Regions from separate parts of the Companilactobacillus alimentarius DSM 20249 genome, predicted to be linked through region 2. Evidence: a T-box and tRNA genes for the amino acid it is inferred to sense, from the RefSeq annotation. Region 2 holds a T-box; the other holds one or more tRNA genes.
What was found. A T-box is a leader RNA that pairs with one kind of tRNA and senses whether it is charged. The one in region 2 lies ahead of asnS (asparagine--tRNA ligase), so its partner is inferred to be a tRNA-Asn.
Positions count from the first base shown of each region.

Region 1 (7,382 bases), 1.0 Mb from region 2:
TAAGAGAGTGCCTACTCAAAAACCTTTCAGAGAAACGATGGTTGGTGAAAATCGTTAAGGTCTTTATTCCAGCATTCTGGCAACGGGTAATGCCGTTCGGGTTGATCCGATAAAGTCTGAAAGTGTAGTGTACTTTGTGTACGCTGAAACTGGGTGGTACCGCGAATAGTCGATTCGTCCCTTCATTGGGATGAGTCGGCTTTTTTGTATTCTTAGTAAAAAAAGGGAGAAAGCATATGTTAGATATCAAGCTAATCAGAAAAGATCCTGATTGGATCAAGAACAAGTTAGCCTCACGTGGTGTTACGAGTGAAGAAATTGATGAATTAATTGGCTATGACACTAAACGTCGTGAGCTATTAGTTAAGAGTGAAACTTTGAAGGAAAAGAGAAATACTGTTTCTCAAGGTATCGCTACTAAGAAACGCAACAAAGAAGATGCTAGTGACGAAATCGCTGCTATGAAACAAGTCGGAGCTGATATTAAAGAGTTAGACGCTGAACTTGAAGAGACCCAAGGCAAGATGAATTATATCTTGGTTCGTTTACCTAATATTCCTGACGATTCTGTTCCCGTTGGTCCTGATGAAAGTACTAATAAGGAAATCAGAAAAGTCGGAGCTATTCCTAAGGAAGGTTTCAAACCTCGTCATCACTGGGATATTGGGGAAGAATTGGGTATCCTAGATTTTGAGCAAGCTACAAAAGTGGCTGGTAGTCGTTTTGTTTACTATATCGGCATGGGTGCTCGTTTGGAACGTGCGGTTTATAATTTCATGTTAGATCAACATCAAAAGGAAGGTTATACCGAAGTAATTCCTCCATACTTGGTTAACAATGAAGCTATGTTTGGTACAAGCCAATTTCCTAAGTTTACTAAGGATGTTTATACCGTTACAGTCGATGAAAATCCTTTGACATTGATTCCAACTGCTGAAGTTCCCTTGACAAACTACTTTGCTGGTAAGATTTTGGACGAAAAGGATTTGCCTAAGTATGTAACGGCTCTAACACCATGTTTCCGTTCTGAAGCAGGTTCTGCTGGACGTGATACTCGTGGTTTGATTAGAATGCATCAATTCAACAAAGTTGAAATGGTAAAGATTGCTAAACCAGAGGAATCATACAACGAATTGGAAAAGTTGACAGCTAATGCTGAAAACATTTTGAAACAATTGGGCCTTCCATATCACGTAATCGTATTATCAAGTGGGGATGCTAGTTTCAGTTCCGCTAAGACTTATGATCTTGAAGTATGGATGCCTGCTCAAGACAAGTATCGTGAAGTTTCAAGTTGTTCTAACTGTCTTGATTTCCAAGCTCGTCGTGCTCATATCCGTTATCGTGACGCTAATGGCAAGACAAAATTAGCTCATACTTTGAATGGTTCAGGACTTGCTGCTGGTCGTACTGTTGCTGCTATTCTTGAAAATTATCAAAATGAAGATGGTTCTGTAACGATTCCCGATGTTTTAGTACCATACATGGGTGGAGTAACAAAAATTACTAAAGAAAATGCTAAATAAGTATTGACTCAATCCGTATAGATTGATAAAATTTAATAGTTCTGTTAAAGAGCTATTGAATTATTCCGGATTAGCTCAGTTGGTAGAGCATCTGACTGTTAATCAGGGTGTCGTCAGTTCGAGTCTGACATCCGGAGTTATAAATACTTAGGAAATCCTAGGTGTCTTCAATAAATTACATCTAGTTCATAGAATTAGGTGTATTTTTTTATAGGATTTCTTTTTTGCCGTGTTAGCTCAGTTGGTAGAGCATCGGTATCGTAAACCGGCGGTCACAGGTTCGACTCCTGCACACGGCATAATAAGTGCATTAGAGAATTTTAGTAAAAATAATAGAGTCCTGAAATGTTGTTAAGTCAGCATTTGGGGGCTCTATTTTTGTTTTATGAAAATCTGAGTTAGAATTTTAAATTTTCCTGATCAGAAGAGACTACTTCAAATTTAAGAAATAGCAAAGTTCTTCTCAAAATCTTCTTTATCATCAAAAGAAATCACATTTATATTATGTTGAATTAAATTGTCTTTAAATTGAGTAGATTTTAAATCCATTTCTTTAACTAGAACATTGAAAGAAATATCATTACCCGGATTGTTTTTCCTATATAATTCGGTATCTAACCAAATTCCCATTACCATTTCTGATACATTTTTATTCAGTGATGTATATAATTTTGTCCATTGAGTATCTTTAATTTTTTGGTGGAATACAAAATCCAAATCGTATACTAAATTAGATTTACCTTTTACGGAAAATCCAATATCAAAACTAAATCTTTTTTTATTTTCAGTGATATAATCTAACACATCATCTTTAAACATTCCTCTGGCATTACTTCTAGATCCAAACGCTAAATCTGAAATCTTAATTACACTATCCAATATGTCATTTATTATTTGAGCCACTTCCTGTCGAGAAGCAGTGGTTTTATAAATATCAAAATTATTGCTTAGGGATGCTTTATTGGTGTATAGAATGCTTTGAAGCAGTTTAAATCTAACGGAATTATTTTTTGTTAGATTTGTGCCTCTAGATTCGATATTCCAAATAGTATAGCCTTGATCAGAAACAGTGTATGTTGAATTATGATTTGATGTAATTAATAAAGAAATTTGATCACCAAACGGATCCACAAAAGGGGTATTAAATCTAATTTTATTTCCATCCAGTGGAATAAAATTTGATTGGTTATTAAGTTTTTCTAGCCATTCATTGGCAATTTCTACAGAATCAATCACGTCTGACATCTTAATACCTCCTTTCATGAATTAAATTGATAGAATATTATTTTCTATGAATGATATACTTTTATGATTCTTAACATTAGTATAGTCAAATATTTGTTGTAATGTAGTAAAAAAATCATCACAATCCTTAAAACTATTATGTGGTAGAGGATAGGCTTTATAATGCGTGAATGTATCATGTTTTGCTTTGAACTCTGTCTCGGAGAAAAGCTCCACACGGTGACCGCGGACTTTCCCATCAGAATTGTTATGGAAGCTACTATCTAAGTTTATCCTAACCAATGTGTATCCAGTAGAAGAATCTGCAAAATTCAAATGGATATTATCAATTGCATACATATAATATAATACAAACTGATGTTCGATACCATCTAACTTGCCCGTTATCTTTATCCTACCCTTTGATCCCTCGGTAAGTACATATTTGTTTTTGGAAACTGTTTTCTTCAATATAGATATGAGTTTATGGGCGTCAGCGTCTGTTAAGTCTAAAGATTCCATAATTTCCCCTTAAAGTATTTATACGTGATAAAATATTATTTATGATAACTGTATTGATTTGATGGATTACCATCAGGATTCAATGATCCGTTTTCCATACCTTGTTGTGTTTGCTTTTCACCAAAAGTTTTCATACTATCTGGTGTGCTCTCCAACGCTTGTAGTTGACTCATTCCATTATGCTCCACTTTATAAGCAGCAGGGGATTCACCATATTTATTAACGAATCCAGTTAAAGTATTCTCATCATAAGAAATGCCATTACTTGCTTGTTGCTGAGTATCTTGGTTGTCTTGAATGGGCTGTTGCTGAGGTTGTTGACTAATGTTGGTATTTGAGGTCTGTTGAGATTGGTCAGATACCTGATTTTGGGCTTGTTGATTGGTATTATTCTGTTGAGGATTATTTTGATTAGTTACCTGTTGACTAGTTTTATTAGCATTCTTTTGATTAGATTTTTTAGGAGATTTCTTCTTAGTTGAAGGAGTCTTCTTTTTTTTCTTTTTGACTATTGAGGTAGTCTTGTCCCTTTTATTAGTAGAAGAGCTTGCTGATTTATTTGTTGAGCATGCTGCTAAAGAAAGTGTAGTAGCTATTAGAATTGCTGAAGTAATTATTTTTTTCATCTTGATCCCCCCGTATTTTAAACATATAAATTTCTCCAAAGCTTTAATATTAATAATATTACGTATTGTAGTATAAAAAGACCCCACGAATAATCATATTTAATTTTAATGTATCACAAAATGTAATCCATAATAATTTAATCACTAAAAAATTATGAAGATAAAATAGAGTGATTTTGTTGTTTCTTTACGTTATCCAAATTTTATACAGAAAAAAAGTGTTCACACTGAATGAACACTTTAATGAAAAATAATACTTACCGTTTTAAGTTAAGTTTTATACAATAAATCAATTAATCAATTTGTTTCAAAGCGTTTTGCACAGCTTCTTTGATAGCACGACTGGAAGCGGAGGCACCTGAAATCGTATCGACATCAACGGAATTTTTCTTGACGATTTCTTTAGGTAATTCTTTCACAGCTTTCAAACCGTAATCTTCTGATTCGCTTTGTTTCAAAACTTCAACGTCTTGAATATTTTTATCGTCATCAACGGTTACTCGAACGACGATTTCATTACCCATGCCGGCACTTGACTTACCGATATATTGATTGGCTTGGGTTTCAAAATGTTCTTCGGAAACATCTGAACCTAAACCAGATTCATGAATACTTGCTGATGTTTGGACATCGACTTCTGGTTGAGTGGTCTCTGTTTTGACACTGGCGGCATTTTCACCAGCAATCTTACCGAAAATTAGATTTTCGGCTAAATTACTACCACCGTTATATTGACGTCCCATCAGACTGCCTAATTCACCAGCGGCGTAAAGATGAGGAATTACTTGATCATCATTATCAACAACTTCTGCTTTAGAATTATGCACTGGACCACCTTGTGTATTCAACAATCCTTGTACCATTGCTAAGGCGTAATAGGGACCATCGTCAAAGGCTGTCAAAGTTTTCTCGTCACGGTTAAAAGCGTAATCACGATGTTGATTGGCAAAGTAGTTGAAATCTTTGATGGTCTTAACTAATTTATCGGCGTCGACGTTCATAATTTCAGCTAAACTTGGTAAATCATCAGCTTTCACGACGGCTTTCATAAATTCTGGATAAGGGGCATTCTTGTCATTAATTAATTCGTCATACTTCTTTTGGTCAAAGACTACATAAGGATGGCGTTGTGCGTGTGGGATTCTCCAATTGCCGTGATCTTTGATGTGACCGTGGCGGTGGATCTCGTTTTCATCGAAGTAACGTGTTCCGTCATCGCCAACTACGATCAAACTGCCTTGATGGAAAGCGGGCCAGTCGAAGGGTAGAAATTGTGAACGTTGTCCCTTAGCTGGTTTGGGGGTTAAACCGTGAAAGATTCCGTATGATTCGTAGTTATTCATGTTGTAAAGTTGAGCACCGACTTCACTGGCCATTTTGACGCCGATACCTTTGTTGTAGAGGGAACCGATGGGATTTAGACTTGTTTCGCCTAGATAATTTTCAACCATTTTAGGATTATTTTCAAAACCACCAGTTGCCATAACGACCCCATTTTTGGCATGAACGTTTAACAATTGATCGTTGCGTTTGATTTGAACGCCGACGATTGCTTCAGTAGCGGGATCTTGAATCAAATGAGTTGCAGGTGTCTGATATAAGACGTCAATTTTATCGCTGCGCTTGAGAACTTGTTGACGAAGGTTCTTCCAAAGTGCGGAGTCAGCTACGCCTTCGTGAACAGCAACTAATTCGTGAGTAGCTTGACCACGGAATTCCGGATATTCGTGAGCCATAAAGTGCAAGGCTTTTGAAACGGGTGATTCAGGATGTTTACCCATGATGAATGGCTTGACTCCTAAATAATCTTTCAAATAATTAGGAATATTGTAAAGTCCAATAATGAATGTTTCCATCAAATCTTTGTCATAGGATAATGGATACGCCAAATCTTGATAATATTTGCGCAAGTCATCTAAGTTATCGCCTGAAGAAATAACTTGTCCAGCATAACGGGTATTGCCACCTTCATGACCTTCAGGAGCTGAATCAGTGATTAAAACTTTGGCACCGTTATCGGCTGCAAATCTGGCAGCAGAAGCATCAGCTCCACCGAAACCTAGAACAATGACATCATATGTTGCATTCCAATTTAATTTCGAATCCTTAAACATTTCATTCACTCCAATTCCTCTAGATGTTATGGTTAATATAACTCTAAATTGAAATCTTGTGAATATTTTATTAATTTGTGAAGAGGAACGAGGAAGTCAAATGGGATTGATTAATAAAAAATATTATGCCTTGGGGACTGTGATTAATCTTTCAGTGTCTGAACCAGCTGGTGAAAAGGAATTAAGTGCTGCCTATGATTTGATTAAAGAATTTGAAGATAAATTAACAGTTAATCGTACTCAATCAGAAGTGATGTCAATTAATCATCAAGCTGGAAAAACTCCAGTATCGGTTCCAAATGATACTTATGAATTGATTAAGCGGGCAGTTCTGGTCAGTCGTAAGCATTTAGGATTCAACGTTGCAATTGGACCTCTAGTCAAATTGTGGAAAATTGGATTTGAGGGCGCCAATAAACCTGACGATGTCGATATAAAGAAGCGTCTGAAGATTATTGATCCAGAGCGGATTAAGCTGGATGATGCTAAACAAACTGTCTTTTTGGATGATCCTGGCATGGAAATTGACTTGGGTGGAATCGCTAAGGGATATATTGCCGATAGAATTAAGGATTTATGGGAAAAACTAGGTGTCAAAACGGGTCTGATTGACTTAGGCGGAAACGTCTTATTAGTAGGAGAGAGCTTACATTCTGATAAGATGTGGAACATTGGGATTCAAAATCCTATCAAATCTCGAAATGTGTCATTGGGAGTGTTGCATACAAATGCTAAATCAATTGGTACATCAGGTATTTATGAACGAAAATTAGTGATTGATGGACATGAATATCATCATATGTTTGACAGTAAGACGGGGTATCCGATTAAGAATAATTTAGCTAGTGTAACGATTGTTAGTGATTTATCAATTGATGGAGAGATCTGGTCCACAATTGGATTTTATCAGGGGCTTGTTCAAGGACTAGCAATGATTGAAAAGCAGCCAGGGATTGAAGCTATTTTTATTACTAAGGATCTAGAATGCTTTACTACAAGTGGATTACAAGATAATTTTAGAAAAATATAATTATTTTATATGAAATAGATTCCAAAAATATGTTGATTAAAATTGTGAATAAATTTACAATAGAATTGTAAGATAATAATTGTGAATAAGGTGATTATTGATGAATAAATTTATTGCCATAGTCGGTTCTAATTCTAAGAAGTCGACTAATCGTGAATTATTAAAATATATGAAAAAACATTTTCAAGCTACTGCTGAAATTGAATTACTTGAAATCAAAGATTTGTCTCTTTATAAAAAGAGTGCAGACGAATATGTGCCTCAAGAAGCATTGGATATGGCCAAAAAAATTGAAGCTAGCGACGGGGTAATCATTGCTACACCAGAATATGATCACTCG
Region 1 covers NZ_CP018867.1:1,261,741-1,269,122, reverse strand. The annotation lists gene serS (serine--tRNA ligase) at 237-1,526, shown strand; tRNA gene LA20249_RS06085 (tRNA-Asn) at 1,591-1,663, shown strand; tRNA gene LA20249_RS06080 (tRNA-Thr) at 1,753-1,825, shown strand; gene LA20249_RS06075 (DUF1828 domain-containing protein) at 1,968-2,771, opposite strand; gene LA20249_RS06070 (DUF6978 family protein) at 2,793-3,272, opposite strand; gene LA20249_RS06065 (hypothetical protein) at 3,308-3,898, opposite strand; gene LA20249_RS06060 (FAD-binding protein) at 4,192-6,012, opposite strand; gene LA20249_RS06055 (FAD:protein FMN transferase) at 6,113-7,042, shown strand; gene LA20249_RS06050 (NADPH-dependent FMN reductase) at 7,143-7,382, shown strand, end outside.
Region 1: it has a tRNA-Asn gene. The T-box ahead of asnS (asparagine--tRNA ligase) is inferred to sense a tRNA for this amino acid. The anticodon was not compared.

Region 2 (7,382 bases):
GATCAAAAAATACTCAAAGAATTAAACCGTAACTGTCGTATCACTAAAACTGAACTAGCAAAAATCGTTAATATGACTCCTCCTGCTGTTAATACTCGGATTGAGCAATTAGAAGCTGAAGGTGTTATCAAATGTTACACAATTGAAGTCAATTTAGATAAAATGGGCTACACCCACCAAGTTTTTATCGAAACCCAAATGGAATATTATAGCCACGAGAAATATCTACAATTTATCCATTCTCAAAGAAACTTCATTCGTCATCACTACAAAATATCAGGTGAAATGAATTATATGATTCATGGAGCTTTCCATTCCAGTTCTGAATTAAATGATTTTTTAGAAAAATTAAATAAATACGCCAATTACAAAGTTTTGGATGTTATTTCCGAACTGATTTAAATAAGACTTCACAGCCGTTAGACTAATTAATAACGATTGTGAATTTTTTTTATGGCAAAACAACTACTTTTCCTGGTTTAGTTTGATTTTCTAAAAATTCATGTGCTTCTGGTAATTGCTTTAAAGAAAATACTTTAACTGGATGAACATCTATTTTTTTATCAGAAATCAACTTCAAAAGATCATTTAATTGTTCTTCGTCAATTACATAACTAGCAAATGATGTCATATAACGATCATTTGGAATATTCGTGACTGGATCAAAATGTTCAATATCCCAAATTCCACCCATATCACCAGTGATACTTGCAATACCAAACGGCTTCAAATTGTTCATTGAGTCTATAGCTGTGGCAGCCCCAACCAAATCAAAAATTCTATCCACTTGTTTACTCATCTGTAACTTCTGATGGTCATCCAACACAAAACCATCATAACCCAATTGAAGAACCTCTTCTTTAGCAGCTTCTTTTCTTGAAGTACCAAAAACTTTAATATCAGGGTTCATTGCCTTAGCTAACTTCAAGCCTGCTATTCCAACACCACTAGTTCCTCCACGGATCAATAATGAATTGGCCTTATCGATTTGAAGCTGCAATAATGCTCGATAAGCAGTATGAAAGGTTTCTGGAATGGCCGCTAAGTCTTCCCAAGGTATATTAGTTGTTACTGGATGAATTATTTTGTTTGGTAATAGTGCATATTCTGCATAACTTCCATCAAAATCTCGTCCCATTTCACCGTTCATGGCGATAATCTTTTGACCAACTGGAAGACGTTTTGGATCGCTAGTTTGTTCAATAACACCGACACATTCAATACCCAAAATCCTTGGAAATTTCACAGACGGGGACTTACCTTGACGTGTGAAAATTTCTGAGTGAATAATTCCAAATCCTTTAATTTTTACCAATGACCAACCAGCTTTTACCTCTGGCGTTGGAACTTCTTTATATTCCAATACCTCAGGACCACCAGCTTTAGAAACGACAACTGCTTTCATAAAATTAATACCACCTTTCTATTTGCCTGCTGAAAATACTCCAAATTGATGCCCAGTATTATCATTCAATCTAGCAAATGTTAAACCTGTCTTATCAGTAACTGGACCCCAAATAACCCTTGCTCCATTATCCTTGGCTGCCTTAATGGCCGTTTCAACATCACTTACCAAGGTATAGAATGTCGAGTATTCAGCAATTTTACCGGCTGTACCCAAAATACCACCGGTTGGATATTCATTACCTGGTTCAATAATATTATAGTATTCATTTTCCATATCTGTATATTCTTGGAATTTCCAGCCAAACATTTTTCCATAAAAGTCCATCGTTTCTTGAGGATGATCTGTTCCAATTTCAAACCAATTTACATTATTGTTGTTCATATTGAAATTCCTTCTTTCTTAACTGCCTAAAATAGTTTAAGACAAAAGGTTTAATAACCGAATACATAAAATAAAGTATTCTGACTAAATATTTTATTTTTTAAAGCTACAAATTGTAAAATTTAACCAAACACTAATAGACACAAAAGCATAATGACCTTTAACTTGTAAGATTGCATAAAAAAATCACTACCCATTTTTTGTATCTTAGGTAGTGAATTAGTTAAGATTTAATATCTATTTATTTATATTCTGATTGATACTGTTCTTGATATTCAATTAATTCCTTAATATCTTGACACTTTGATAGAGCCTCTTGATATTGTTCATGAATATCAGGATTTACCCTTTCACCTTCATCTGTATCGACCATGTGAATCTCTTCAGTACCAGCTTGCAATGAGGTTTTAAAATACCACATTTTATAATGTAAAAAATCTAATTGATTTTGTAAATTCTCAATTTGACTCTTTACTGATTCTTCTTCGCTATTAAGTAGATCATATCTTTCTTGAAGAGTAATATCTCCTTTCATACAAAGATTAATAAAATGACGAATCTCTTTAATAGTCATTCCACATTTTTTCATACAATTAATTACTTCTAAAAAATTAAGATCATTATCTTTAAATGAACGTCGACCAGCTTGATCACGATCAACGAATGGCAATAATCCATTTTTATCATAAAATCTTAAAGTAGACGTTGGTAAATTCAACTTCTTAGCAACATCGCCAATTAAATATCGCAAAATATTTCAACCCTTTCTTGACTTAAACCATAGTTTAGGCAGTATTGTAACACACGTATTTAATAAATAACTATTTAATTAAAGGCTTACGTAAAATTTCCTTGCCAGCAGATCAACCACAATAAAGTTAGGAATGAAAGATTTTATTATTAAGCAAGTAAAAAAGAACCCAGAAAAATTAATTTCTGAGTTCCTTTTTTCTATCTCTTAAAATTCAGCGTTACCAGGTGTTCTTGGATAAGCGATGACATCTCTGATATTTTCCATACCTGTGATATACATTACTAATCTTTCAAATCCAATACCAAATCCTGAGTGAACTGTACCACCGTACTTACGTAATTCTAAGTACCACTTGTAGTCTTCTTCGTTCATATCAAGTTCGGCCATTCTCTTTTCTAGTTTGTCCAAACGTTCCTCACGTTGTGACCCACCGATCAACTCACCAATTTCTGGAACCAATAAGTCAGCTGCAGCAACGGTCTTACCATCGTCATTTGCGCGCATGTAGAATGCCTTGAAGTCTTTAGGATAGTCAGTAATGAAAACAGGCTTCTTATAGACTTTCTCTGATAGGTAACGTTCATGTTCAGAATCTAAGTCTAAGCCCCAATATGGTTTAACTTCAAATTCAACATCAGTGGCCTTTTCCAAGATATCAATAGCGTCTGTATATGTAACATGAGCAAATTGTTCATTGGCAGTAGCCTTTAGGCGATCAATCAATGTGTTATCAACATTTTCATTCAAGAAGTCTAATTCTTCTTTAGCATGATCCATCACGTAGTTGATTACATACTTCAATAATTCTTCTGAACAGTCCATTTCATCTTTCAAATCGGCGAAGGCCATTTCTGGTTCAATCATCCAAAATTCTGAAGCGTGACGTCCTGTATGGGAGTTTTCAGCTCTAAAAGTTGGTCCAAAGGTATAAACATTTCTGAAGGCTAGAGCAAATGGTTCAACTTCTAGTTGACCACTAACTGTTAGGTTAGTTTCTTTTCTAAAGAAATCTTCACTGTAGTCAACTTTGCCATCGTCTGTCTTAGGAACATTGTTCATATCAAGAGTTGTTACTTGGAACATTTCCCCAGCACCTTCGGCATCGGAACTAGTGATGATTGGTGTGTGGATGTAAACAAAGTCATTGTGTTGAAGATATTCGTGGATAGCAAAAGCTGCTAGTGAACGAATTCTGAATACTGAATAGAATGTGTTAGTTCTAGGACGAAGATGAGCTACTGTTCTCATGAATTCATATGAGTGAGCTTTCTTTTGCAATGGATAATCTGCGTCGGAGCTACCTTCCTCAATGACTTCGGTTGCGTGAATCTCGAATGGTTGTTGTGCTTTAGGTGTCAAAGCTAATTCACCGACAACTTTAATAGTTGTGCTGATAGGATATTTGACTACTTCAGCATAATTTTCCATGTCACTAGTAATAACTACTTGAACATTCTTGAAAAATGAACCGTCGTTTAATTCGATAAAACCGACTCTCTTTGAACCTCTGATTGTCCGAATCCAACCAGAAACAGTGATCTTGTCACCGTCAGCAAATTCTTTTTTATATAGATCTTTAACTAAAACGTTTTGCATAACCTTCTCCTTTAATTTTAGAATCCTGCATACAAAAAAAGATCCTTCATCCCCATTAAAAGGGACGAAAGATCTTTCCGCGGTACCACCCAAGTTTTTTGTAAAAAACACCTCAAAAGTACATTATATACTCTCCAGTTATAACGTACTGGGTTACGTCTGAGCCTACTCTTAAAAATTTCAGCTAGAAAACCAAAGATGTTTTTCCTATATACCGACACGTTAAGTTCTCACTACTCTTAACTCCCTGTGGATAAAGTATACAGTACTCCTTCTTTTTAATATTTTGACATATTAATTTTCTTAAATGTAGCATATTTTAAGTCGCTTTGTAAAGTAGAATATAATTAATAGATAAAGGAGGGAATTCATTTTGAAAAAGATTTATAAATGGTTACTAGGCATTGTCGCAACTATCCTTATTTTACTGATTGCTTCAATCGCTGTCGTTAAAAATAAAGAGTATCAGCCCACTGCCTCAGCCGTCAATGCTAGTAAGGTAGCCACAACTACTAATGGAATCACAAAATTTTCCGGCAACAGCCAAAATCCTAGTATCATTTTTTACCCTGGAGCCCTAGTCGAGCCCAAGAGTTACAGTATTTGGGCTAAAAAAGTCTCAGAAGCAGGATTCAACGTTTATATCGTCAGATTTCCCCTAGATTTAGCTGTTCTAAAAACTAATGCTGCAGATAAAATAACTAAGAAATCCGGCTACGTTATCGGTGGTCACTCTTTAGGTGGAACCATGGCTAGTCGATATGCTCATAATCATCAAAAAAATCTCAAAGGCGTTTTCTTCTTAGCCAGTTATCCTGAGAAAAAAGGTAACCTACAGAAAACCTCCGTCCCCGTTTTATCAATCACAGCTACCCAAGATGGCGTTTTACAGCACAAAAACTATCAAAAAGCCAAGAAGTTCCTTCCTGATAAAACAATCTACACAAGTATCTCAGGTGGAAATCACGCCGGCTTTGGTAGTTATGGCACACAAAAGGGTGATAGACAAGCTTCAATCAGTAATCAAAAACAGCAAAATATTATAAGTCAACTTTTAATAAATTGGTTAAATCAAAAAATTATTAAATAAATTAAAGCGCTTTCATATTTCTCAACAAAAGCGCATACATTTTTGTTATACTAACTTTAGTCGTTACAATTTTTGGGGGAAACATGACTAATTTATTGAGTAAAAATTTAAATTTAACTAAAAATGCTAACCATTTCATAACGAAATATATTAAATATGTAAAAACAATCAATCCAAACGATGTCTTTGAGGGAAAGAATGATAAACAGATCTTAAGAAACAAGTTTATCTTTAAGATTCAACAAATCACTAATCTGGACTTAGCTAATATTAGTTTACATCTGACTTCAAAAAACATTGAAGTTTTAGCTAAAATACCGGACTCAAAAGCCACTATTATTGGGACCTATCCTCTCAATTCCGAATTGGAAAAAATGATAAATCACGGTGCTTATCCGACAATTAGAATCACCGGTGGTCAATATAAAGAAGTCGTTTCCGGTTCGTTTGAGGATAAGATCTCTAATGGTTTTGAACCTTATGGAATTGTTCTGGAATTACATCAGCCCGAAATCGTCAATGAGAAAATTAAACAATTCGATAAACTCTATCATCATACTTTCAAAAACGAACAGAGTTTAGTCAATCTTTCTAAAATATTGATGTCGCTTTTTGCCTTGATTGGTTTAGTATTAGGAATCGGTTTTATGTTCTTAGGTTTTCTTATGACAGGATTAGTAGTAATTATTGCTTTCTTCGGCTTTAATTCATATACTTTATTGCTGTCCAATTCCTATAAACCCAAACAAGCAAATTAATTTAACTTACAAAAGGACCCTGATGAAATGTATTTGACATTTTATCAGGGTCCTTTATTCGTTCTATCCTATTTATAATCATTTATAGCCTTTTTTAGACGATCCAAACCATCCTGAATCATTTCAGTTGGACTAGCAATGTTCATTCGAATGAAGTGCTGACCGTCCCCACCGTAAACATCTCCAGGGGTAACAATCAAGCCAGTATCTTGACGAATGAAATCGGTCAACTCATCGACATCTTCAGTGATTTGAGAAACATCGAACCAAAGTAAATATGTAGCTTCACCCTCAACCCATTTGATATCAGGAATATTTTCCGCTAGAAAGTCTAGTACTAATTTACGATTAGCCAAAACCTTTTGCTTCAATTGTTGTAACCATTCATGTCCCTTTGTATAAGCGGCAATTGTTCCAGGAACAGCTACTAAGTTAGGTTCGGCTAGTTCTTCACTATTTAAACCGCGGCTCACTTGAGCTCTTAGATTGCTGTCAGGGACAATTACTGTTGAAGCATGAAAGGCAGCAACGTTAAATGTTTTACTTGGCGATACAGCCACAACGACATTTTTCAAATACTTATCTTCTAGTCCAAAGACCGGATTATATCCATCCTTGTTAAAAGTAATGTCACCGTGGATCTCATCACTAAACAATTTAATATCATATTTCAAACACAAACCAGCAATCTTAGTTAATTCTTCAACAGTCCAAATCTTACCGACTGGATTATGAGGATTGCATAGAATCATCATGTTCGTCAATGGATCACTTAATTTCTCTTCCAAGTCATTAAAATCAATTACATACTGATGACTCTCTTTAAGATAAACTAAATCGTTTGAGACAACGTGACGTCCATTATTAACGATTGAGTTATAAAAGACATTGTAAACTGGTGCTTGGACTAAGACATTATCACCCAAAGAAGTTAAACGACGTACCGCTGAGGAGATTGAAGGCACTACTCCAGTTGCAAAAATCATCCAATCTTCTTTTGGTCGAACGCCGTGCTCTGTTTCATACCAATCGGCCACAGCTTTACGATATTCATCAGGTATTTCCTCATATCCAAATAATCCCATCGCAACCTTTTCTTGCAAGGCTTTCACAATTTCTGGTGCCGTAGGAAAATCCATATCAGCAATAGTCATTGGCAATTCATTCTTACCAACATCCCATTTAGCTGAATTTCCAGCTCGTTTCTTATTCAACGTTTCAAAATCATACTTCATACAGCCACTCCTTAAACTTTTTGAGCCTCTCTGATCGTGGTCTTGTTCTTATCAATTTCAGGATCATCAAAGATTAATTTATCAACTGATTTCACCTTGATTGAACCACTGATAGGATTCTTAATACTCATAACATTAGTTGTAATCTCAGCATCAATAT
Region 2 covers NZ_CP018867.1:234,885-242,266, reverse strand. The annotation lists gene LA20249_RS01255 (Lrp/AsnC family transcriptional regulator) at 1-402, shown strand, start outside; gene LA20249_RS01250 (zinc-binding dehydrogenase) at 452-1,405, opposite strand; gene LA20249_RS01245 (VOC family protein) at 1,424-1,789, opposite strand; gene LA20249_RS01240 (MerR family transcriptional regulator) at 2,031-2,540, opposite strand; gene asnS (asparagine--tRNA ligase) at 2,748-4,139, opposite strand; T-box leader at 4,197-4,430, opposite strand; gene LA20249_RS01230 (alpha/beta hydrolase) at 4,513-5,229, shown strand; gene LA20249_RS01225 (hypothetical protein) at 5,313-5,987, shown strand; gene LA20249_RS01220 (MalY/PatB family protein) at 6,056-7,222, opposite strand; gene LA20249_RS01215 (DUF3737 family protein) at 7,234-7,382, opposite strand, start outside.